DNA from 4 places in the Rhizobium tropici CIAT 899 genome. Region 3 is predicted to be linked to each of the others. Evidence: predicted binding sites of a transcription regulator. Region 3 holds the regulator's gene; each other region holds the start of a gene.

Region 1 (6,126 bases), on a different replicon from region 3:
GTATACCAAGCTGGAGCAGGGGCGGCCGATCCGCGTGTCGCCGCGCGTACTGCTCTCTGTCGCGCATGCTCTGGAATTCAACGAAGTCGAGACGGAGCACCTGTTCAGATTGGCCAATCTACCGGTTCCGCCCCGGCTCGAAAATCCTCGCGTCTGCGAGCCGCTCACCGAGGCAAGCCAGCACATTCTCGATCATCTCTGTCCTTATCCCGCCCTTATCCAGACAAAGCGCTACAATATACGCGGCTTCAACGAGGCCTATCGCCGCCTCGTCGGCGTCGATCTCGATGCCCTTCCGCCCGAGGACCGGAACTGCATCTATCTGTCCCTCGTCAATCCTGCCTGGCGCGCAAGCCAGGCCGATCCCGACGAGATGCTGGCCAATATGGCAGCGCTGTTTCGTGCCTCCATGGCCGAGCATCTCGACGATCCGAGCTGGGAGCGGCAATTGGAACGCTATATGAGCGCTTCCGATCAGTTCCGCATCGTGTGGGATCGCTATCAGCTCAAGGGCATCGAAAATACCGTGAAGCGTTTCCGGCTGGCGGATGGCACGATCCTGCCGCTGCAATCCAACAATTGGTGGGCAAGCCCCAGCAATGACGACCGCATGATCGTCTACACACCCGTCGACGAAGCCGGGGCGGAGAAGCTGAGCGCGATGATGAAGCGTAGGCGGGCTTGCTGAACGGCGTTGCCGGAGATCGTGAAGGGGGAACCCGATGCGTGATCAGGTGCCGGCGACGGCGCGTCCCGTCCTGGCTAGGCCTCAATCGGCTCTACGGCCCCTCGACCAAGGGAATGCCGAGCGCGTCCCAGATGGCGGATGGGAGATTATCATCTCTCAGATGCCAAGATCGAGCTGAGGCTGTGATCTCCCATCGTCGGCCTCTTCGTTCGTCAAAGACGAAAGCGTGATGCCGAGCAGCCGGATCGGCCGCGCAAACGGGTGGACGGTTGCCAGAAGCGCCGCCGCTGTCTCAAGAACAGCGCCGGCGTCCGCGACCGGCAAGGAGCTTGTCCGACTGCGTGTCGCCTGGGTGAAGTCCGAATATTTGATCTTCACAGTCACCGTCTTGGCGCTGAAACCACCTGTTTCGCAGTAGCGCCAAACCTTCTGCGCAAGTGGGCGCAGCTCCGCCGTCGCCAACTCGAGATCGTCGATATCCTCGACGAACGTATCCTCTGCGCCTATGGATTTGCGGATCCGGTCGGGCTTCACCTGGCGTTCGTCGATGCCGCGGGCAATTCCGTAGAAATAGGGGCCTGCCTTTCCGAAATGTTCCTGGAGGAAAGCGAGGGATTTCGACTTCAGATCCAGCCCGGTTTCGATCCCGTATTTATGCATGCGCTCGGCCGTCGCCGGCCCGACGCCATGGAATTTCTTGACGGGAAGCGTTTCGACGAAGGCCGGCCCATTCTTCGGCGTAATGACGGCCTGGCCGTTCGGCTTGTTGAGGTCGCTTGCCATCTTGGCAAGAAACTTGTTGTAGGAAATACCGGCCGAGGCGTTGAGCCCGGTGACCTGCTTGATCCTAGTCCGAATCTCCAGCGCGATCTCGGTGGCGATTTCCATGCCCTTGTGGTTCTGGGTGACGTCGAGATAGGCTTCGTCGAGCGACAGCGGCTCGATCATCGAAGTATATTCGGCAAAGATCTCGCGGATCTGCTGCGACACTGCCCTGTAGACATCGAAGCGCGGCGGCACGAAAATCAGATTTGGGCATTTGCGTTTTGCCGTGACCGAAGGCATCGCCGAGTGAACGCCGAAGGCGCGGGCTTCGTAGCTTGCGGCCGCGACGACGCCGCGTGCCGCTGACCCGCCGACCGCAAGCGGCTTGCCGCGCAGCTCCGGATTGTCTCGCTGCTCGACCGACGCATAAAATGCATCCATATCGACATGGATGATCTTTCGGACGAGGTTTGCGTTGGCGTCGTTCATGGCGATCTCGGTCATCATGCTGCAGGGTTAAGCATGGACCCTTCAATTGCAGAATCTGAAACAAATACAGAACATATCATCCCTGATCACGATATCAAACCGGCTCAGTTGCCGTGCCGGAGAGATGCGGGCAAATCGCTCTGTGACAGTCATTCGCAAGTGCCACCTTGAGATGCCTTCGAGGCTTCTTATCTTTTGTCCGTCCCCCAATACGGAGCCTCAAGATGGGCCAAGTCGCAACCAAACCCCTTTCCGACCTGCTGATGGAAATCCTTCCGCCCGAGCATGACGAGGAATCTCGATCTAACGGAACCGCGTGCCTATGCTGCCGAAGGCAGCGATCGGCGCGGAAGATGGATGAAGACGGCTGCGGCATATGTGACGAATGCCTGGCGCCATGACGAACGACGCGCTGCTGGCGTCCGAATTGTCGGACCTCGAACATGCGCTTGCGAAGCTGTCTGACGGCTATTCGGAGGGGCGCTTTCAAGATCGCCCCTGGGGTGTGACGGTCAAGCGATCGGCTGACGGGAAGCGAGTTTGGCTCTACGGCGAGGAGCTTGGTGGGACCGACATCGTCAGCTTCAATCTCTATGTCCTCTCCGGAGCAAGCCCCACCCTCAAACCCTGCGAAATGTCCTCGTCGAAGGTCGTGGATTTCGTGCTGGGCTTCAGGCCAGCTCAACCGCGGCAACCGACATAAGCGGGAAGTTTGCCGTGGCGGCCAATAAGCGGCTCTGCTTCAGCGGGTGGAGAGTGGCGGCGGAGGCGGCTGCGTGGTGGAGCCGGGACCGAGCGAGCGCTGGACCATCACGGTATCGGCCCAGCGACCGTAACGGTAGGCAACAGCCGGCAGCAGGCCGACGCGAACGAAGCTGAAGCGTTCGTGCAGGGCAAGCGAAGCGACGTTGTCGGCATCGATATAGCCGATCATCTGCCGGAAACCGGCGGCCGCGCAGGCGTCGATCAGCCCGCGCATCAGCAGGCTCCCGACACCCTGGCCGATATGGTCGTGATGCACATAGATCGAATGCTTGACGGTGTAGCGATAGGCCGGGCGCTTACGAAACAATACCACATAGGCATAGCCGACGACCTTCTCACCCTCGATCGCAACGACATGCGGGAAGCGTTTGTCCTTCAAATTCTTGCGCCGTTCGCGCAGATCGTCCGGCTGCGGCGTGTCGCTATCATCAACCCCAGCTTCGACGCCACGGTGAATATGGCGGCGATAGATTGCCAGCATGGCATCGACGTCGCTCTCCCGGGACGGGCGAACGATGATTGCTTTATCCTGCTTCATGTCCGAACCTGAATTCCAAGCCTATTCCGCGACGACGTAGGTATAGAGCCGGATTTTGCCGGCTGCATCAACCTCGCGATAGAGGCCTTGTATCTCCACCTCGAAACCGGGGAAGGTGTTGAAGCAGGTTTCGAACATCTTGAGATAGTCGATCATGGGCTTTGCCTGTTCCGTCAGGCGCTCGCCCGGCACGATGGTCGCGATACCCGGAGGATAGACGACGAAGGGTGTCGTTGCGATGCGGCCGGCAATGGCGTCGATCGGCAGATAGTCGACATCGTTGCGAACAAGGCAACGTGCGGCATCGTGCGGCGACATGGCGATCGGCGGCAGGTGTTCGGCGGAAAACTGCTTCGTCTGCAGGGCGCTCACATCGGCCTGGCGGAAGAAATTGTGCATTTCAGCGCAGAGATCGCGCAGGCGCACGCCTGCATAGCGGCCTGGACGGCGGCGATAGAATTCCGGGATTGCCTCTTCCAGCAGCGCATTGTCGTCATGAAGCTTTTTGAAGGCGACAAGGCCGCTGATCAACGTACCGGCCTTACTGGCTTCGACACCGGGGGTGAGGAGGAAGAGCAGCGAATTCAGGTCGTTCTTTTCGGCGACGATACGGTTTTCGCGCAGATATTGCGCGACCACCGGCGCCGGAATCCCATGCTCGGTGTATTTACCGGTGGCTCGGTCGAAGCCCGGAGTGAGCAGGGTAAGCTTGTTCGGGTCGGTCATGGCAAAGCCCGGTTCCATGCCGGAAAAGCCGTGCCATGCCTCATCGGGCGTCAGGTGCCAGAAGGAGGGATTGGTGGCGAGCTGGTCGGTCGCCACGCTTTCCCACGGCACGTCATGCACGGCGCCTGGGCTCGACACATCCGGAATCGCCACCCGATCCGGCACGAAAGGCTCGAAGAACCAGCGTCGTTCCGGGCGATGCTCCTTCTCCTCGAATTCGCGGCGCACGGCACGGATTTTCTTGCGCAGCTCGATGCCGAGACGGATCGTGTCGTCCCAAAGCACTTCGCCCGAGCGGCCCTTCATCATCTGCGCGCCGACGTCGAGCGAGGCAAACAGCGGATAGAAGGGCGAGGTCGAAGCGTGCTGCATGAAGCTTTCGTTGAAGCGCCGGTGCTCCACGCGGCGCTTCTGGCCGGTGATGTGCCTATCCTTCATGTGGATCTGCGAGGCCTGCGAGAAGCTTGCGAGCTGCTTATGGGTGGATTGGGTGGCGATGATGCCAGGCGCATCCGGGCCGAGGTCGGAAAGACCCATGGCAAAGCGCCCGGCATAAAGCGGATGAAACTTCATGAAGCCCGCCCAGGCCTCATCGAAGAGGATGTAGTCGCACAGATGGCCGATGCGCTTGAGGATCATCTCGGCATTGTGGATGGTGCCGTCATAGGTGCATTGCTCCACGACCGCGACGCGGAACGGGCGCGGCTTCTTGTAGGCCTCCGGATCTTTCACCAGCGGATGGGTGCGGATGCGCTCGCGCAGCGCGTCCTCGTCCATCGTTGCAAAGTCCATCGGACCGATCAGGCCATAAAGATTGCGTGCGGTCGGCAGATAGAGCGGAATGCCGCCCGAGATCATCAGCGCACCGTGATGGGCGGCCTTGTGGTTGTTGCGGTCGAACAGCACCAGATCGCCATCGGTGACGAGGGCCGACAGAGCGACCTTGTTTGACGTGGACGTGCCGTTGAGGACGAAATAGGTCTTCTCGGCGCCAAAGATCTTGGCTGCTTCCTTCTGCGCGGCAAGCGCCGGCCCTTCATGGGTCAGAAGATCGCCGAGATCGAGCACGGAATTGTCGAGGTCGTCGCGAAACACCGCTTCGCCGAGATGCTCCATGAAGACACGGCCGATAGGACTGCGGCTATAGAAGATGCCGCCATTGTGCCCGGGGCAGGTCCAGAGGTGGTTGCCCTCCTCGGCATAATCGACAAGCGCACCGAAGAAAGGCGTCTTCAGCGTCTCGGCATATTGCTTGAGCCGGCTGATGAGGCTCTTTGCGATGAAAGCGGGCGTTTCCTCGGACAGGAAGACATAGCCGTCGATGAAATCGAGGACTTCGACCGGCACATCCTCGAAGCGCTTGCGGCGGATCAGTAGGATAATGGGGAATTCGAGGCCCCGCCGGCGCATGAGGTTGATGAGGGAAGCAGTCTTGCCTTCCAAGCCCTTCTTGCCCCAGTCGACCAGCATGCAGCCGATGGCAGCGTCCGTCTGCACGGCGATCTCGGCGTCTTCGAGATTGCGCGCGCGCACCACCTCGAAACCGGAGCGTTCGATCTCCTCGACGATCTGAATGTAGCGGGCACCCTCCAGATCCTCATTGTCAAAGGTTGGCGTCGCGAACAGAAAGTTGAAACGTCTGAAATAATCCATCTGGGTACCCGCTCCTGATTTGGCATGAGGTGTCGGCGTATTTCATGACATGGATGTGACAGAATAGAGGACGTCCACTGCGGTTCGGATGTTCTCCTAAATCGGCCATATTACCGTTTGGCCGGTGACTTCAGTTTCGGCTTGTAGCCAGAAGCGGTCTGATGTCCTGGGTGGTTCCGTCGGTCAGCCCGAGATCGGTGACATGCGGACCGGGGTTGCAGGCAAGGCTCGCCCCGACGACCGCCTTGAAGGTGCGAATGGGGGGCATCCAGTCGGCGATGGAATCGGCCGCCGCCCGCAACCTGGCGAAATCGTCGGCGACTTCCTTCGCGGGCGCATCCGACAGCAATCCGCAGACGGGCAGGGGCAGCACGGCCGTCACCTTGCCGTTTGCCGCTGTCGCCATGCCGCCGCCGGCATCGATGACGGCATTGGCTGCCGCAGCCATATCGGCGGAATCGCGTCCGAAGACGGTGAGGTTATGGCTGTCATGCGATATGGT
Region 2 (6,126 bases), 600 kb from region 3:
CGAGAAGGATCAGCAGATCCGCTTCCTTGATTTCCTTTGCCAGCGCCGGATTGATGCCGATGCCGACATCGCCGGCATAGTTTGGATGCAGATGGTCGAACAGCATCTGCCGGCGGAAGGAGCAGCCGACCGGCAGTTTGAAACGCTCGGCGAATTGCCTGATGCCGGCAACCGCTTCCTCGTTCCAGCGCGTGCCGCCGAGAATGACCATTGGCCGCTGGGCAGCCGCAAGACACTGGCTAAGTTCTGCAAGCTGGCCGCGGCCCGGATGGGCGGCAACTGGGACGTAGGGCAGTACTTGCGGCGCTTCGACTTCATCGCGCAACATGTCTTCGGGGAGAGTCAGTACAACCGGACCTGGGCGTCCCGATGTGGCTACCGCAAAGGCACGGGTGACGAATTCCGGAATGCGGGCAGCGTCGTCGATTTCGCCGACCCATTTGGCGAATTCGGTAAAGGCACGACGGAACTCCACTTCCTGAAAAGCCTCGCGTTCGCGGGCATCGCGCTGGACCTGGCCGATGAAAAGGATCATCGGGATCGAATCCTGCCGTGCGATATGAAGGCCGGCAGAGGCGTTTGTGGCGCCGGGACCGCGGGTGACCATGCAAATGCCCGGCTCGCCGGTCAATCGGCCCCAGGTATCCGCCATCATCGCCGCGCCGCCTTCCTGGCGGCAGACGAGCACCTTGATATCGCTGTCGTGCAGGGCATCGAGCACGGCGAGAAAGCTCTCGCCCGGCACGCAGGAAATGCGCTGCACGCCATTGGCCTTCAAAGCCTCGACGATAAGTTGCCCGCCCGTTCGCTTCATCTCCTCGCCTTCCCCTCCAGTTCTGCCAATTCGGCCAGAACTTCCTCCTGATGTTCGCCGAGACGCGGGCTCGGCCGCGTATAGGTCAACGGCGTTTCCGACAGCACGATCGGCGTGCGGACGCTCGGAATGACAGTGCCGGCGCTATCCTCGAGATCGATCCTCAGTCCGCGCGCCACAATCTGCGGATCGGCGAACATATCCTCGATCGTGTTGATGGCGCCCGCCGGTACGGCGTTGGCCTCACAGGCTTTCAGCAGCTCTGCCTTGTTCCACTTCAGCGTTTCGGCCGAGATGAAAGCCCGAACCTCGTTGCGGTTCGCAACGCGGGCCTTGTTGGTCGCATAGCGCTCGTCATCGGCATTGGTTTCCATGCCGAGAATGGCGCAGAGGCGCCGGAACTGCCCGTCGTTGCCGACAGCGAGAATGAGATAGCCGTCGGCGGTTGGCACGACTTCATAGGGTGAGATGTTGGGATGGGCGTTGCCGAGCCGCACGGGCGGCTTACCCGAGATCAGATAGTTCATGTTCTGATTGGCGAGCACTGCGGATTGTACATCGAGCAGCGCCATGTCGATGAGTTGTCCTTCCCCGGTCTTCAGCGCATGGATCAGGGCGGCCTCGATTGCCGAAACGGCATAGATGCCGGTGAAGATATCGGCGATTGCGACGCCGGCCTTCATCGGCTGGCCATCCGGCTCGCCTGTGATCGACATGAACCCCGACATGCCCTGGACGATATAGTCGTAGCCGGCGAGACTGGCGTAGGGGCCGGTCTGCCCGAAGCCGGTGATCGAGCAGTAGACGATGCGGGAATTGATCTTCCTCAGGCTTTCGTAATCCAGCCCGTATTTGACGAGGCCGCCGAGCTTGAAATTCTCGATCACCACATCGGCTGTCTTTACCAGCCGGCGTACCAGTTCCTGCCCTTCCTCGGTCTTGAGATCGGCGGTGATGGAGCGCTTGCCGCGATTGGCGGAGTGATAATAGGCAGCAGAGAGATTTTCGCCATCCTTGCCTTCGACGAAGGGTGGACCCCATTGGCGCGTGTCGTCGCCGCCATCCGGATTTTCCACCTTGATGACATCGGCGCCGAGGTCGGCCAGCATCTGCCCGGCCCAGGGGCCGGCGAGAACGCGGGCAAGCTCTATGACACGAATACCGGACAGCGGAGGTTTCTTGGTTTTCTGGTCTGTCATGTCGATCCACTCGCTTACGGCGTGAATGCAGTTTCAGATGTATCGGATACCGGCTTGGAAGCAAAGCGCCGCTCGCGCCAGAGAATGTAGAGGCCGGAGCCGGTGATGATGAGAATGCCGAGCCATTTGGTCGCATCCGGGAAATTGTCGAAGACGAGCCAGCCGAAGATCGTGGCGGAAACGATCTCGAAATACTGCAGCGGCGCAAGCGTCGAGGCCGGCACGGCGCGATAGGCATATACCGTGAGGATACCCGCCGCTGCTGCAGTAATGCCAACGCCGAGTAGATAGAGCGTGGCCACCAGATCCGGAATGACCGGATCGAGGATTGTAGTTCCCGTCGTTCGACCGATGGCAAGCAGGACCATGCTGATGCCGGTCCCCCATAAAGCCGTCTGGAACTGCATCGACCATGCGTCCTCGCTATGGGAGACCACGCGCGTGATCATGACGTAGACGGCGACGCAAAACGCGGTGACGACAGGGAGCAAGGCGAAAAAGCCGACTTCCTGAAAGCTTGGCTGGATGATCAGCATCGCGCCGAAAAAGCCGACGGCACAGGCGGCATAGCGCCGCCAGCCGATGGTTTCCTTCAGGAAGACGCTGCTGAGGATGGTGAGCATCATCGGCTCGACGAAGAAGATGGCAATGGCATCGGCCACTTCCATCACCTGCAGCGTGGTCACGAACGACACCATGGACAGCGTGAGCACGGCGGCACGGATGGCATGGACGCCGCTGCGTCGCCAACTCCACACGCCCCATTTCCCGCGCATTGCCATCATGGGGAGCGCAAAAAGAGCCTGGAAGATGAAGCGGGCGGCGGTCACTTCGCCCGGCGGAATCGTGGTCGCCGCGAGCTTGGAGAAGATATCCATGACTGGCGAGAGGACGACGGAGAGAAACATCGTCACCAAACCGAAGGTCAGCTCCGACTGCAGCAATCGCGCCGAGGAGCCGCTGGAGGTGCTCATTGTGGAATTCCCATGAGAATCAGTTGTTTGCCGTTACCCTCTTGCACCAATCGGCAAAGCGGGAAATGGCTTCGTCGGCACCGATTTCGTTGAGCGTCTCGTGCCGCATGTCGGGATAGATCTCAATGGTAATACGAGAGAAGCCGGCTCTTTTCAAATGGTTTGCCAGCCAGGAAATCGCTTTCCCATTCTCCGTTGCCGGATCCTTGCCGCCGCCGACGAGATGGATCGGCATGTCACGTCGGAGACGATCGAGATGTGCCTTCTGTGGCGCGCGGAAGGTGAGTTCGAACAGGTCCAGCCAGAGCGACACGGAGGCATCGAAGCCGCAAAGCGGATCGGCGATATATTTGTCCACCTGCTCGGGAATACGCGAGAGCCAGTCGAAGTCGGTTCGGCGGTTCGGAACCGATCGACCCCAGGTGCCGAAGGTCAGCTTCGGCAGCGGCCCGCTCGGCACGTCCGATCCCTTGAACATGCGCTCTGCCTTCAGGATGAGTTGGGCCGCGCGGCCGGCAAGGCCGGGATTGAAATTGGAGTTCCATACGGTGACGGCATCGAACTTGTCCGGATGCGTGACGGCTGTGTTCAGGCTGATCAAACCGCCCATGGAGTGACCGAAGAGGATGATCGGCAGGCCGGGATGGGTACTTGCGGCAAACTCGCGCATGGCGAGTGCATCGGCGATGACCTGAGCGCCTCCATTTCTTCGAGCAAAGCGGCCGATAGGGGCATCGGGGGCGGTCGTCTCGCCATGGCCGCGATGGTCATGGGCATAGACGTGCAAGCCTTGGGCGGCCATCGCGCCCGCAAAGGCCTCATAGCGACGGGAGTGCTCGGCAAGGCCGTGCGATATCAGGAGGATGCCGCAGGCATCGGTCGCCGCCGGCAAATGATGATAGGCAAGGGTCGCCCCCGTCGGGCTATTCAGGCGCTGCGTATCCGCGAACATGCATTCGGTCCTCCCAGTTGGACGAAAGGTTATCATCCGCCCGATTGCAATGGATAGGTGGTGAAGCTCACAGAAATAAATCTTTCCGAGCGCTGCGATTCAGGATTGCGCCCGCTCGATCAAACTGCTTATTTGTTCCTATAATGTTCTAGTTGGAGGTACGAATGAAGCATTGGCTTCGAGTATTGGCGGTTGTGCTCCTTTCGGTTGGGACGGCTGCGAGCGCCATGGCGCAGGAGCATAGCCGCGGACGGACGCGCTTTATCCTGGCGGCGAGCTGGGAGCCGGCATTTTGTCAGACGAACCAGAAGAAGGCAGAATGCCGGAACCAGTCGTCGAACAATCATGATGCCACGAATTTTTCTCTGCATGGTCTCTGGCCGATGCGGCAGGAATATTGCGATGTTTCCGAGGATCTGAAGCAGGCGGATCGTGGCCGCGACTGGAAGGATTTGCCTGCCGTGCAGCTGTCCCAAGACGTGAAGGCGAAGCTGGACAAGGCAATGCCAGGCACTCAATCCGGCCTGGAGCGGCATGAATGGATCAAGCACGGCACCTGCACGAAGCTCAGCGCCGACCAATATTTCTCCATCGCCGCTGGCCTGATCGCCGAACTTAATACGTCTGCCGTGCGGGATCTTTTCGCGCAGAATATCGGCAAGGAGCTGGATGCCGAAAGCATCAAGGCAGCCTTTGATCAGAGCTTCGGCGAGGGCGCCAATGCGCGCATCAAGATGAGCTGCCGCCGCGTCGGCGATGTCCGAATGATTTCGGAGCTGACCATCGGTCTCTCGGAAGATGCGATCGACCCCCAGCAGGGCAGTGAGCCGCGGCTCGCCAAACTGATCCAGGGGGCCGGCAGCACCTCCTTCGGCTGTGATCGGGGTGTGGTGGACGCGGCCGGTTTCTGAGAAAATACGGCCTTTCTGACGCGGATAATGCCCTCGGACAAGGTTTCGCCGTTGCCCGAGGGCGGGGTTTCGCCTACATAGCGGCACAAATCGCAACGCTATTCGTCCGTGGAGCAACCCAAGCTATGGCACGTCAGTTCATTTATCATATGGCCGGTCTGAATAAGTCCTATGGCGCCAAGAAGATTCTCGAGAATATCCATCTCTCCTTCTACCCCGACGCCAAGATCGGTATTCTCGGCCCGAACGGTGCAGGTAAGTCGACCGTGCTGCGCATCATGGCCGGCCTCGACAAGGAATATACCGGCGAAGCCTGGCTGGCCGAAGGCGCCACCATCGGCTACTTGGCGCAGGAGCCTCAGCTCGATCCCAACAAGACGGTTTTCGAAAACGTCATGGAAGGCGTTGCCAAGAAAACCGAAATCCTCAATCGCTACAACGAATTGATGATGAACTATTCCGACGAGACCGCGGAAGAGGGCGCCAAGCTCCAGGATATCATCGACAGCCAGAACCTCTGGGATCTGGAAAGCCAGGTGGAGATGGCGATGGAAGCCTTGTGCTGCCCGCCGCGCGATGCCGAAGTCACCAGCCTTTCAGGCGGTGAGCGCCGCCGTATCGCACTGTGCCGCCTGCTTCTCTCGCAGCCGGACCTGCTGCTGCTCGACGAACCGACCAACCATCTCGACGCTGAGACCATTGCCTGGCTGGAAAAGCACCTGCGCGACTATCCGGGCGCCGTGATGATGATCACCCACGACCGCTACTTCCTCGACAATGTTACCGGCTGGATTCTCGAACTCGACCGCGGTCGTGGCATTCCCTACGAAGGCAACTATTCCGCCTATCTGCGGGCCAAGGCCAAGCGCATGCAGCAGGAGGCCCGCGAAGAAGCTGGCCGCCAGAAGGCGATCAGCCGCGAACAGGAATGGATTGCCTCCAGCCCCAAGGCCCGCCAGGCCAAGTCCAAGGCGCGTATCAACGCTTACGAACAGCTGGTCGATGCTGCCGAAAATCAGCGTCCCGGCGATGCGCAGATCATCATTCCGGTCAGCGAGCGTCTCGGCCAGGTGGTGATCGAGATGGAGGGCATCACCAAGGGCTTCGAAGGCCGCACGCTGATCAACGATCTGTCGATCAAGCTGCCGCCCGGCGGCATCGTTGGCATCATTGGCCCGAACGGCGCCGGCAAGACGACCCTGTTCAAGATGATCACCGGGCAGGAAAAGCCGGATGCCGGCACGGTCCGTATCGGCGAGACGGTGCATCTCAGCTA
Region 3 (6,126 bases):
AACGCGCCTTCATCATGATGGCGATCATGCTGGTGGCCGTGCTTTTCGACAGGCCATCCATCAGCTTGCGCAATGTGGCGCTCTCAGCCATCGTCATCCTAGTCTTGTCACCGTCGCAGGTACTCGGTCCCAGTTTCCAGATGTCTTATGCCGCTACGCTGGCGCTGGTATCAGGCTATTCGCTCTGGAAGCGACGGCGGCATCGCGAAAACATCCTGCCGCGCATCCGTCTGTTAAGTCCGCTACTGTTCGTCACACGCTTCTTTGGAGGCGTGATGTCGACCTCGTTCATCGGCGGTGCGTCGACAGCCATTTTCTCGATCGAGCATTTTCACCGGTTGGCGACATATGGACTTGCTGCCAACCTTGCGGCCATGCCCGTCGTCTCTTTCATCGTCATGCCCTTCGGCATGATGGCGATGCTGCTGATGCCTTTCGGAATCGATGGACCATTCTGGAAAGTCACCGGTGAGGGACTGGAGCTTGTGATCGTCATCGCGAAAACGGTGGCGGGATGGGGAGGCGATATCACCTTCGGCCGCCAACCCGGCTGGCTGATGCCGACTTTCATCGCCGGATTCCTGATCATGAGCATGTTGCGGACCCGGCTTCGCCATCTGGGCCTGTTGCTGCTGCTGTCATCTGTCGGGGTGGCCGCGTTCGGCTCTGGTGTGCCGAAGCCGGATCTGATGATCTCGGAAGATGGCATTCTGGTTGCCTTGCGCCAGGACGATATCCTCGCCACCAATCGCGAGAGACCGCAGGCCTTCATCTTCGAGCAATGGCAGAAAGCGCTCGTCGCGGCCGAACATCAACCGCCGACCATGCTTCCGACCGATAGCCGGCTTCCGCAGATCAGTAAGACGGATCGGCATAAGCGATTAAGCAACGAAGAGCAGAAGGCGGTCCGCACCGCAATGGAAGAAGCTTTAGACCGCACCATGCAAGGCAGCTTTGCTTGTCAAAAGGGAGCATGGTGTGTGGCCGTGCTCGAAAACGGCGCCATACTGGTCACCATCGAGAACGCAGCCTATCTGCCCGCGGCTTGCGACACCGGGAGCATTGTTGTGACGCCAATCCGGCTGCGGCTGGACCATTGCCGTTCCGGAGCAACGCTCATAACCGGCGCGACATTGCGCAAAACCGGCTCCATCGAAATGGTGCTTACCTCAGACAAGCCCATTACATCAGCCGCATTCAACAACCCGCAGCGCCCATGGACCAGGCATCGAACCTATGATTGGCGCACCGGCAAATTCGACGCGCCAATTGCAAAGGCACCACCAGTCCTAGACAATTCACCGGTCAGTGATAGCGACGAATAAGGCCAACGAGCTTGCCCTGAACCTTGACGCGATCCGGCCCGAAGATGCGGGTTTCATAGGCTGGGTTCGCGGCTTCCAGCGCGATGGAGGCACCCTTGCGACGGAAGCGCTTCAAGGTAGCTTCTTCATCGTCGACGAGTGCAACGACGATATCGCCGGGATTGGCCGTGGTCGAATTGCGGATAATGACCGTATCGCCGTCGAAAATTCCGGCGTCGATCATCGAATCCCCTCGAACTTCAAGCGCATAATGTTCGCCGGAGCCGAGCATGTCCGCGGGAACGGTAATGTCGTGCGTATTGTTCTGGATGGCCGAGATCGGAACGCCGGCTGCGATGCGACCCATCACCGGCACGGACGCCGAGCCATTATGATCGTCATTTGCCACCTTCGACGGAGCGGGCGGGGCAACGGGCTGCGGCTTGCCGAGGCTGCCTTCGATGACGCTCGGTGAAAAGCCGCGACGCGGCTGAAGGCTGGGATTATAGGCATCCGGGAGCTTGATGACTTCAAGGGCCCTGGCCCTGTTCGGCAGCCGGCGGATAAAGCCGCGCTCCTCCAGCGCCGTGATCAGACGATGGATACCGGATTTGGATGCCAAATCCAGTGCATCCTTCATCTCGTCGAAGGACGGCGGAACACCGGATTCCTTCATGCGTTCGTGAATGAAGAGAAGCAGTTCCTGCTGCTTGCGCGTCAACATCGTCTTGGTACCCCAGAATCAAGAAAAGCCGTGAAACAAATCCAGAACGGACACTATATGTTCCATATGTGTTCCGCAAGTGCTTAAATTTCGGTAAAGCCTTGTAGTGTCAGTTAAATAATTACGACTTGCGAATGGATCGGCTTAGGATGTTGAGACGCTATATAGGCTACAACTATTTGAAAAATATAGGAAATGTCGCCATTTCCGTTATCAGGTTTTACTGCTCGGTCGACGTATTCAGGAAGCGGATCCATATTGGACGTCATTGCTCACGCGCGCTGGGGGTGAGAATCAGCAATCACGTTTGCGAGATTGCTTTCGGTCCTGCCCCTATGCGTTGAGTGTTCCATGCTCCTATCTTGAATTGCGCGGGGGATGGGCGCAAATCTGCTGCCACAGGCAAACAGGAGGAACCATGATTTCGTCACCGCATCCGCTGGATCATCTCGTGCTGCCAACCGTCGATATCGCTCTGGCGCGCGAACGCCTCGGCAAGCTCGGTTTCACGGTGGCTTCGGATGCGCTGCATCCCTTTGGCACGCAGAACGCCTGCGTCTTTCTTGCCGATAAAACCTATCTGGAGCCTTTGGGCGTGGCATCTCCGGAGCAGTGCGAGAAGAGCATCGTGGATGGCAATGTTTTCGTCGCGCGCGATCAGGCTTATCGTTTCCGGGTGGGGGAAGATGGTTTTTCGGCCGTGGTGTTTGGCACGGATGATGCGATGGCGGATGACGAGCGCTTCAACGAGGCGGCGATTTCCGCCGGGCGAATGCTGGACTTCTCCCGTCCGATGAAGATGCCGGACGGAACGGAAACCACGGCCGGCTTTCGTCTCGCCTTTGCCGCTGATCTGCGTGCGCCGGATTTTCTCGCCTTCTGCTGTCAGCGCATCAATCCGCTGCCGGCTGATCGCAGCGTGCTTGAGCGTCACGAGAACTGCGTGACCGGCATTGCGCGGGTAGCGCTTTGCGCGCTGCAACCGGCCGTCTATCGCCGCTTCTTCGAAGACGTTGTCGGCAGCCCGCAAATAACGGAGCATTCCTTCGGTTTGACCATCAAGGCGGCGAACGCCGATCTGGAGATTTTGACGCCGGAAGGAATGGAGGTGTTCTATGATCTGCCTGTTCGCACGAATGATCCGGGGCTCAGAGCGCGGGCAATCCTTTTCAAGACACGCGATCTTTCCGTGACATCGTCGCATTTCACTGCTAACGGCGTCACCTATACGCGTAAGAACAATCGTCTATTGGCGAGGTTGGCGCCCGGTCAGGGCGCATTGTTTGCCTTTGAGGAGATAAAATGAGCACAAATTCCGAAGTCACCGTCGGCGAGGGTGCCTCCAAGGTCCTTTTTTCCAATACTGCAAAGCTGTCCCTGATCGCCGGCCCCTGTCAGATGGAAAGCCGCGATCATGCCTTTATGATTGCCGGCGTGCTGAAGGAACTCTGCGGCAAGCTCGGCATCGGCCTTGTTTACAAGTCGTCCTTCGACAAGGCGAACCGCACATCGCTGTTGGGCAAGCGCGGCATCGGGCTGGAAAAGGCGCTGGAAGTCTTTGAAGACCTGAAGAAGGAATATGGCTTCCCGGTCCTGACCGACATCCACACGGAAGAGCAGTGCGCCATCGTTTCCAAGACGGTCGATATCCTGCAGATCCCGGCTTTCCTGTCGCGCCAGACAGACCTTTTGGTTGCCGCTGCCAAGACCGGCCGCGTGGTCAACGTCAAGAAAGGCCAGTTCCTGGCGCCATGGGATATGAAGAACGTGCTTGCCAAGCTGAACGAAAGCGGCAATCCGAATATTCTTCTTTGCGAGCGCGGCGCCTCCTTTGGCTATAATACCCTTGTTTCCGACATGCGCTCGCTGCCGATCATGGCGGCGATGGGCGCGCCCGTCATCTTCGACGCGACGCATTCCGTGCAGCAGCCGGGCGGGCAGGGCGGTTCGACCGGCGGCGATCGCCGGTTCGTCGAGACGCTGGCGCGCGCCGCCGTTGCCGTCGGTGTCGCAGGCGTTTTTGTCGAGACGCATGAGGACCCGGACAATGCACCGTCCGACGGCCCGAACATGGTCTATCTGAAGGATATGCCGAGGCTTCTGGAGAAGCTGCTGGCCTTCGACGCCATCGCCAAGGCCTGAAACATAGCCGGCATTCAACAGGCTGACATGAACTTGCGTTACGGGCCTGCAGGAGTGCCAAATCGCGGCGCGGATCGCCATTGAAATTTCCGCGCCTTCGATTAAGACGATTTAAATCGATTTATAAACCAGCGAGCAGGGAGCTATCATGACCGCAATCACCGACATTATCGCCCGCGAGATTCTCGACAGCCGTGGCAATCCGACTGTCGAAGTCGATGTCTACCTCGAAGATGGCAGCTTGGGCCGCGCGGCGGTTCCGTCGGGTGCGTCGACCGGTGCACATGAAGCCGTCGAGCTTCGCGATGGCGGCAAGCGCTACCATGGCAAGGGTGTCGAGAAGGCCGTCGAAGCCGTCAATTCGGAAATCTTCGACGCGATCGGCGGCATGGATGCCGAAAACCAGATCCAGCTCGACAACATCATGATCGAGCTCGACGGCACGCCGAACAAGTCGCGCCTCGGTGCCAACGCCATCCTCGGCGTCTCGCTCGCCGTTGCCAAGGCTGCTGCCCAAAGCGCCAACCTGCCGCTCTACCGTTATGTCGGCGGCGCTCACGCCCGCCTGCTGCCGGTTCCGATGATGAACATCATCAACGGTGGCGCCCACGCCGACAACCCGATCGACTTCCAGGAATTCATGATCCTGCCGATCGGCGCTGACTCGATCCGCGAAGCCGTCCGCATGGGTTCGGAAGTCTTCCACGTTCTGAAGAAGGAACTGGCATCGCAGGGCCACAACACCAACGTTGGTGACGAAGGCGGTTTCGCACCGGGCCTTTCCAGCGCTCCGGCAGCTCTCGACTTCATCATGAAGTCGATCGAGAAGGCCGGCTACAAGCCGGGCGAAGAAATCGCTCTCGGTCTCGATTGCGCCTCGACCGAATTCTTCAAGGATGGCAAGTACGTTCTCGAAGGCGAAGGACGCACGCTGGAATCCGGCGCCATGGCTGAATACCTCGCAGAACTCGCAGCCAAGTATCCGATCGTTTCGATCGAAGACGGTATGGCTGAAGACGATTGGGAAGGCTGGAAGACGCTGACCGACCTCATCGGCAAGAAGACGCAGCTCGTCGGCGACGACCTGTTCGTCACCAACTCTGCCCGCCTGCGCGATGGCATCGGCATGGGCGTTGCCAACTCGATCCTCGTCAAGGTCAACCAGATCGGCTCGCTGACCGAGACCCTCGACGCCGTGGAAACTGCGCACAAGGCGAACTACACCGCCGTCATGTCGCACCGCTCCGGCGAAACGGAAGATTCCACGATCGCCGATCTCGCTGTCGCCACCAACTGCGGCCAGATCAAGACCGGCTCGCTGTCGCGTTCGGACCGTCTTGCCAAGTACAACCAGCTCATCCGTATCGAGGAAGCGCTCGGCCCGCAGGCAAAATATGCCGGCCGCTCAATCCTGCGCGGCTGATATCTGATTGGTCGGATCCATCTGGATCCGCGGCCAGATTGTTCGCTTGGATCGAACCGCGCCTTCGGGCGCGGTTTTTTGTTGACCCTGGCAGTTAGAGTCAACGGACGGTTAATCTCTGCCGGTTATCTTGGCTCCAGGTATTTGATTTCATATGATCTTGTTTGGGCCGAATGGGCTTTGAGGAGATCGCGTAAAGCTAGAGCGTGACGAGCGAGTATGTGGACAAAGTATCATAAGAAGAGAAGGTTCGGCCGTCTCATCCTTCCCGCCATCACCATCGCTTTTGTGAGCTACTTCGGTTATCATTGCATTCATGGCGATTACGGCCTGAAGGCGACTGAGGTTTTCGAGCAGCGCCGCGTCGACCGTGCAAAAGAGCTGGCTGATCTTGTCGCCAGGCGCGAGCACCTTGAAAAGGAGGTTGCGCTGTTGAGCGATGGCTCTCTGGATAAGGATATGCTCGATCAATATGCGCGCTACCAGTTGACCTATTCCAAGGCGAACGAGATCGTCATCTTCAATAAATAGCC
Region 4 (6,126 bases), 1.8 Mb from region 3:
GCCTTCTTCACATCGTAATGCAGCAACAGCAGATCGAAGGCTTTGGCGAGACAGGTCAACATGCCGAGCGCAAGCACATCGATCTTCAAGATGTTGAGATTGTCGAGATCGTCCTTGTTCCACTCGATCATGTAGCGATCGTCCATCGCCGTATGCATGATCGGCACGACCTCATCCAGCCGATCCCGGGTGATGACGAAGCCGCCGACATGCTGGGTCAGGTGCCGCGGAAACCCCATCAGCGTCGAGGCATAGGAAAGGACGTTGCGGGTCGTCCTGTCCTTGAGATCGAGGCCGGCAATCTTTGCCTCACGTTCCGACAGCTCCTCAGTCGACCAGCCCCAGACGCCGCTTGCAAGGGCCGACTGAACATCCTCCGACAGACCGAAGGCTTTCGCCACTTCACGGCCGGCCGAGCGCGCCCGATAGGTGGTGACCGCCGCCGTCAGCCCGGCATGCTCCTTATGGTAATGCCTGTAGATGAACTGGATGACCTCTTCCCGCTTCTCATGCTCGAAGTCGACATCGATATCAGGCGGCTCCTCCCGCTCCGTCGAGATGAAGCGCTCGAAAAGCAGGCTTGTTAATTCGGGATTGACCTCGGTAATCCGAAGGCAATAACAGACCGTCGAATTGGCCGCCGATCCACGCCCCTGACACAGGATATTCGCACTGCGGGCAAACTCCATGATGCGGTGCACCGTCAGGAAATAAGGCTCATATTGCCGCTCTCGGATGAGCTTAAGCTCATGCTCGATCTGCATCGAGACCTTCGGCGGGATCCCTTCGGGAAAGCGCCATCTGGCACCCTCCCACGTCAGCCGCTTCAGCGTCTCCGCAACAGGCTCGCCGTCATTGCTTTCGTCGGGATAATTGTGTTTCAGCTCGTCCAGTGAAAAAGACAGCCGGCTAAAAAACTTCTGCGTATTGGCTATAGCCTTCGGATAATCCCTAAAGAGTCGTGCCATCTCGGCAGCGTCTTTCATATAGCGTTCGGCATTCGCCGCCAGCCTGAAGCCGGCCTCGGCGATCGGCACATGCTCGCGGATCGAAACGACGATATCGGCAAGCGGCTTGCGCTCGGTCGCATGATAGAGCGGCTGATTGCTGGCGATGAGCCGCACGCCATTGCGCTGCGCCAGGATGGAAAGCGTGGCGAAGACCATCCGGTCCCTCCCGTCATAGGCCGGCGACAGGACCATGTGGAACTTCCGGCCGAAGCGCATCCATAACCGCTTGAGGCATTGCTCCAGCTTTTCCTGCCCCTCCTGCGTCTCGACGCTTGTCGCATCGGGAATAAGCGCCAGCATCATCTCGTCGCCCCATTCCACGAGGTCGCTTTCATTGAGGATGCAGGTGCCCTTCTCGCCGCGCAGATTGCCAGCACTCAGCAGCCGACAGAGATGCGCCCAGCCCTTGCGGTTTTCCGGATAGGCAAGAATGTCAGGTGTACCGTCCGAAAACACGAGGCGCGCGCCAGGCTGGAAAGGGGCCGGCTTCAGAAGCGGCTTTTCTGGCTTGCCCTTCGCCTGAAGCTCCAGGTTCTTCTCAATGCCCTCCTTGTACTTCTCCCGGAGAAGCTTGGTATGCGCATGCGCCTTGACGACGCCGGCAACCGAATTGCGGTCGGCAATCCCAAATCCGGAAAGTTTCAGGATGGCGGCCTGCGCCACGATTTCCTCCGGATGCGAGGCACCTTCGAGAAAGGAGAAATTCGTTCTCACCCCGATCTCAAAGAAGGGTACGGGTTCGTGGAAACTCGGGCGCGCGTTCATGCGAAGACCCCGTGCATGTACCAATCCGGCGTCGTGCCGCCTCGGCCATAGAGCCCCTTGCGGAACAGCCAGAAACGATGGCCTTCCTCATCCTCGACCTGGAAATAATCGCGGGCAGGCTCTTCCTTTTCCTCGACCCACCATTCCACCGAAAGCCGCTCCGGCCCTTCGGCCCGGCTGACCCGATGCATGACACGTCGCCAGCGGAACTGCCGGGGAGGGCCGTCAGGCACTTCGGCAGCAATGGTTTCGACCAGCTCCGGCATGCGAAACAGCCGCAGCGGCCGCTCGCCGCGGAAGAAGCCGTGGCCGGCATCCTCCCCACTCGTGTGCCGCTTCGAGGCGAGGATAGTCATGGCCGGTAGCGGCCGCACGGCTCGTTCGGGGATATGGCTCTGCCGCAGCTCGAACCCTTGCAGACAGTCCGGCCCCAGCCGGGCGGCCACACGATCCACAAAGGCGGCAAGAGATCCTTCCTGGCGGTCTTCTCCGACAAAATCGCCTTGCATGGCATCGAAGGGCGCATGCTGAAGCACATTGAGGCGGATGATTTCGAAACCATAGCCGACATCGAGATCGTCATGAATGGCGCCGAAGCGCTCCGTGAACAGGCTGGCGATCCGGTTCGGCTCCCGCAGCGGCTGCGACGCGCCGGCGGCGATGCGGAAAACCGCCCCATCCACCCGGAAAAGCAGGAGTTCGAAGGAGCGGCCGCCGACGCCGCGCGCCTCCAGCCCCGGCTTCAGGGTTTCGGCAAGCTGGCGGGCAAGCTGAAGAATATCCTCTTCCGCCTGCACCGGCTCGGCGAGCCGGCGCTCGGCCGACAATTGCGCGACCGGGCGACGCGGCGAAATCGGTTCCTCGACGAGGCCGACGGCCTGATCGAGCCGCAACATTAGCTGCGCACCGAAACGGCGGGCAAGCGGCGCACGCGGTGCTGCCAGAAGGTCGCCGACCTGCTTCAATCCCAGTTTCTGCAACGCAGCGATGGTCTCTTCGCCGAGCCTCAGAGACGCCACGGGCAGCGGCGCCAGGGCCTCTTCCATGGCTTCCGAAGGAACGACGCGGTTTTCTTCGAAACGAGCAACCGCCCAGGATAGGCCTGGCGCGGAGGAAATGGCACCACGCACATCGAGCCCTAGCCGGGAAATCCGGATCAGGATGTCCTCGAGCAGCGCCTCTTCGCCGCCGAAGAGATGGGCGCAGCCGGTAATATCGAGAAAAAGGCCATCCTTGCCGTCGATCGCCACCAGCGGCGTATAGCGGTCGCACCAGTCGGCGATCGCTTCCAAAAGCTTGCGATCCGCGACCGGATCCTCCTCGACGACATCGAGATCAGGACAGATCGCCTTTGCCTCAGCCACGCCCTGACCCTGCTTCAGGCCGATCATTTCAGCCCGTTCATTGATGGCGGTCAGCCGCATGGCATTGTTCAGCTTGCCGGCACAGGCAAGCGGCGGCGCTTCAAGCCTGCCTGTCGAACGCCAGGATAGACCCCAGCGCTTGCGCGCGATCCGGTCGGTCGGCAGATGCGGGAAGGTCAGCGCCAGAATGCGCTGCGTGTTCGCCGGGAAAGGCAGGGTACTGAACATCGGAGACAGGGGCAAAGCGGCGGTCATGGGCATTCCACTCCAGGGTTATGGAAAGGGGCGCCGGGTTTCGGCTCTTTTCCAAGGTCAGACGAAAAGCCGGGTGACCGATGCTGCCGCCAAGCACCGATCCATCCGGCAGCGGCCGCGCCTGCGCCGGCGCGGGTTCGACGGAAAAGCGGAAGAGGGCGCTGCTTGCTTCCTCCTCGCCTCCCTGTCGCAACAGAAACAAGGGCCGGCCCGCCGCCTTGGCCCTCAGCGCCAGCCGCCGGCTCTCGGTCAGACCGAAACGGGCGGGATTGCCGCGCACTTCCAGAATGACGACGGCAAAGGCAGCACTGCCAAGGGCTGCTTCCGCCACCCAGAGCGCATCGTCGAGCTTGCGCGGCGACGCCTGCAGGAGAGCCTGAGGCTCCAGCCCGAAATCGCCGATGCCGACGGCATAGGGCAGGCCTGCCTCCATCGTTGCCACCGTATCGCCGATCCATAGGACCGGAGACCTGGCCGCGGTCTTATCCGATGCTCGCGCATGCAGTCTCGCCGCAAGCGCAAGGGCAAAGCCGCTGGCCGCCCCGGCATCGCGCAGGCCGAGCGAGCGGATTTCCGTCAGCGCATCGAGCGGCAAACCGCCTTGCAGAGCCGCATCGAGCTCATCGACGCCGATCGGAAGGAGCGACTGTTCAAGCGTGGACTCAGTAGGCAGGGATTTCGCAATACCCATCACCTCTCTCACCGGCTTGTCTGCCAAAGCCTCATGCGCCGAGGCTGCCAGTGCCGGGATCGGCCTGCCTTCCAGTCGGGCAATGGTTTCACGCAGGGCAAAAAGCGTTTCCCGCGCCACGGCAGCCTCGGCCATGACGTTCACTCCAGATCAATAATGTTCCTGTTATGTTCTTATGGATTCCAGAGCTTGGAGAAAGAGTCAACACCATTTCATAAGAAAATATTCCTGTGAACCAAGCCAGATGATTTCGGTCTGTCGCCCGAAAATCCGAATCCGCTCTAGAATCAAAAAAGTAGAGCATGATGTCGATCGAAAACCGCTCAAACACTTTTCGGTATCACGCTCTATTCCGCTCTCGTAAAAGCAGCGCAAAGTCTCTATATGACCAGCCAAGGAAGGAATATTCATGGCTCGCGTTGACCAGAGCGAAGATTGGCGGGATCGCCATTCTCCCTCCATCAGCACATTTGAATCCCTGGCAATGGAGGCTTACAGCCACTTGCCGGAAGAATTCCGCTCGCTCACCGGCAACCTCGTCATTCTCATCGAGGATTTCCCGGATGACGAAGTGTTCGAGGATATGGCGCTGGAAACACCCTTCGACCTGCTCGGCCTTTTCGAAGGTCGCGGCATCTCGGAGCGCTTTACCGCCCAGACGGGAGACATGCCCAACAAGATCCGCCTTTATCGCCGGCCGATCATCGACTATTGGGCCGAGAACGACGAAACCCTCGGCGACATCATCACCCATGTTCTGATCCACGAGATCGGCCACCATTTCGGCCTGAGCGACGAGGATATGGAGCGCATCGAGGAAAGCGCCGAAGAAGCGACGGATCGGTAATATCTTTCGTCAATAAAGTCTACTATTATCCAATGTATTATAGGCTCACTCGCAACGGATAGGATAAAGTGACTTTAAGGATAAGCCTATTATTTAGCGCTTCATTCCTTCTCCTATTGATAATAGGAGATTACTTTAAGATTGGCGCACCGGATTTTAATGAAAATCCTGTCACAAACTTCGCCAAACTCATATATTTTATTGGCATCTTCAGCTCCTTCACCTTTGGCTTAGGGAGCAGCATTCTGAGCATGTCCTTACGCTCATCCCTTAGAAAGGGCGAGGACATCACGTATGTAAAAGAAAATCCGATAATCTGGCTTTTGACATGGCGTGAAGTAAAAGACGAGATCAAACGCATTTAGGGCGATTTAGGCTCCAATGGCAGCCATGCTCGTTGAAGCCCGTTCGCTCATCAACTTATTACTGCTCCGAAAGCTTCATCTCCGGATCGTAATCCTTGCCGGCAACTTCCTTGACGACGGCCTGGCCGCACTCCATACGCCCGCTTGCAGAATTGAACCCATAGGTCGGCGAGCCGTATAGCTCCCAGCCCTTGTTCAGCGCTGCACTGACCTTGTGGCAGAAGGAAGCGTCATCGGGACCGGTGAGGAAGCGGTAGAGTTTCATCAAGGCATCTTTCGTATTTGGCCGGGCAATTCGAAGGTCAGACCTCAGTGCGGGGCGCCGCTGCCATGTCCGAGGAGCGCTGCGCGATCAGACGAGCTTTATGGACGAGTCTCTCCGCCTGGACAAGGTGCAGCCGCTCCACCATCCGCCCGCCAAGGTTCACGACATTGAGAGTGGCGACATCCGGTGCGGCGAAGGCGGCGATAATGGCTTGGGCCTCGGCGATGGCAGCCTCAGCCGGGCCGAAATGCCGGTTGGCTGCCTCGATCTGGCTCGGATGGATCAGCATCTTGCCGGCAAAGCCCATAGCAATCCCTTGGCCGCATTCTGCCTCGAATTCTTCGGCATTCCTGAAATCGTTGAAGACACTGTCGATCGCCTCAAGGCCGTAAGCGCTGACGGCCAATATCACCTGCATCAGCCAGGGCACGAGATAGGGGCGACCGGGCTGTGGCAGGACGCCCGTTTCCTTCCTGAGGTCGTTGAGACCGACGACGAAACAATCGAGCCGACTTCCTGCCGTGCGCCCGGCCTCGGCGATCGCGGCCGCATTCAGGATGCCGC

Evidence for each region. Region 3 encodes LexA, which represses DNA repair genes until DNA is damaged. Its sites were predicted from a motif close to TGTTCNNNNTGTGTTCNG; they were not measured.
Region 1: dinB (DNA polymerase IV) is a predicted target of LexA. The motif match lies at 1,999-2,016, and genes of this name have one in related genera.
Region 2: RTCIAT899_RS11350 (ribonuclease T2 family protein) is a predicted target of LexA. The motif match lies at 4,073-4,090, and genes of this name have one in related genera.
Region 4: RTCIAT899_RS34065 (ImuA family protein) is a predicted target of LexA. The motif match lies at 4,243-4,260, and genes of this name have one in related genera.

Annotation. Positions count from the first base shown of each region.
Region 1 is NC_020062.1:1,977,164-1,983,289, reverse strand. Features, by position in the region: gene RTCIAT899_RS31165 (helix-turn-helix transcriptional regulator) at 1-688, shown strand, start outside; gene dinB (DNA polymerase IV) at 845-1,942, opposite strand; gene RTCIAT899_RS31155 (hypothetical protein) at 2,328-2,645, shown strand; gene RTCIAT899_RS31150 (GNAT family N-acetyltransferase) at 2,685-3,245, opposite strand; gene RTCIAT899_RS31145 (Orn/Lys/Arg family decarboxylase) at 3,267-5,624, opposite strand; gene RTCIAT899_RS31140 (adenine deaminase) at 5,755-6,126, opposite strand, start outside.
Region 2 is NC_020059.1:2,326,121-2,332,246, reverse strand. Features, by position in the region: gene RTCIAT899_RS11370 (thiamine pyrophosphate-binding protein) at 1-814, opposite strand, end outside; gene caiB (succinate--glutarate CoA-transferase) at 811-2,013, opposite strand; gene RTCIAT899_RS11360 (DMT family transporter) at 2,028-2,987, opposite strand; gene RTCIAT899_RS11355 (alpha/beta hydrolase) at 3,007-3,939, opposite strand; gene RTCIAT899_RS11350 (ribonuclease T2 family protein) at 4,104-4,850, shown strand; gene ettA (energy-dependent translational throttle protein EttA) at 4,976-6,126, shown strand, end outside.
Region 3 is NC_020059.1:1,730,985-1,737,110, forward strand. Features, by position in the region: gene RTCIAT899_RS08480 (ComEC/Rec2 family competence protein) at 1-1,325, shown strand, start outside; gene lexA (transcriptional repressor LexA) at 1,306-2,028, opposite strand; gene RTCIAT899_RS08490 (VOC family protein) at 2,447-3,334, shown strand; gene kdsA (3-deoxy-8-phosphooctulonate synthase) at 3,331-4,170, shown strand; gene eno (phosphopyruvate hydratase) at 4,319-5,593, shown strand; gene RTCIAT899_RS08505 (FtsB family cell division protein) at 5,813-6,124, shown strand.
Region 4 is NC_020059.1:3,788,219-3,794,344, forward strand. Features, by position in the region: gene RTCIAT899_RS18400 (error-prone DNA polymerase) at 1-1,775, opposite strand, end outside; gene RTCIAT899_RS18405 (Y-family DNA polymerase) at 1,772-3,199, opposite strand; gene RTCIAT899_RS34065 (ImuA family protein) at 3,240-4,220, opposite strand; gene RTCIAT899_RS18415 (metallopeptidase family protein) at 4,495-4,932, shown strand; gene RTCIAT899_RS18425 (DUF1737 domain-containing protein) at 5,356-5,562, opposite strand; gene RTCIAT899_RS18430 (HpcH/HpaI aldolase/citrate lyase family protein) at 5,600-6,126, opposite strand, start outside.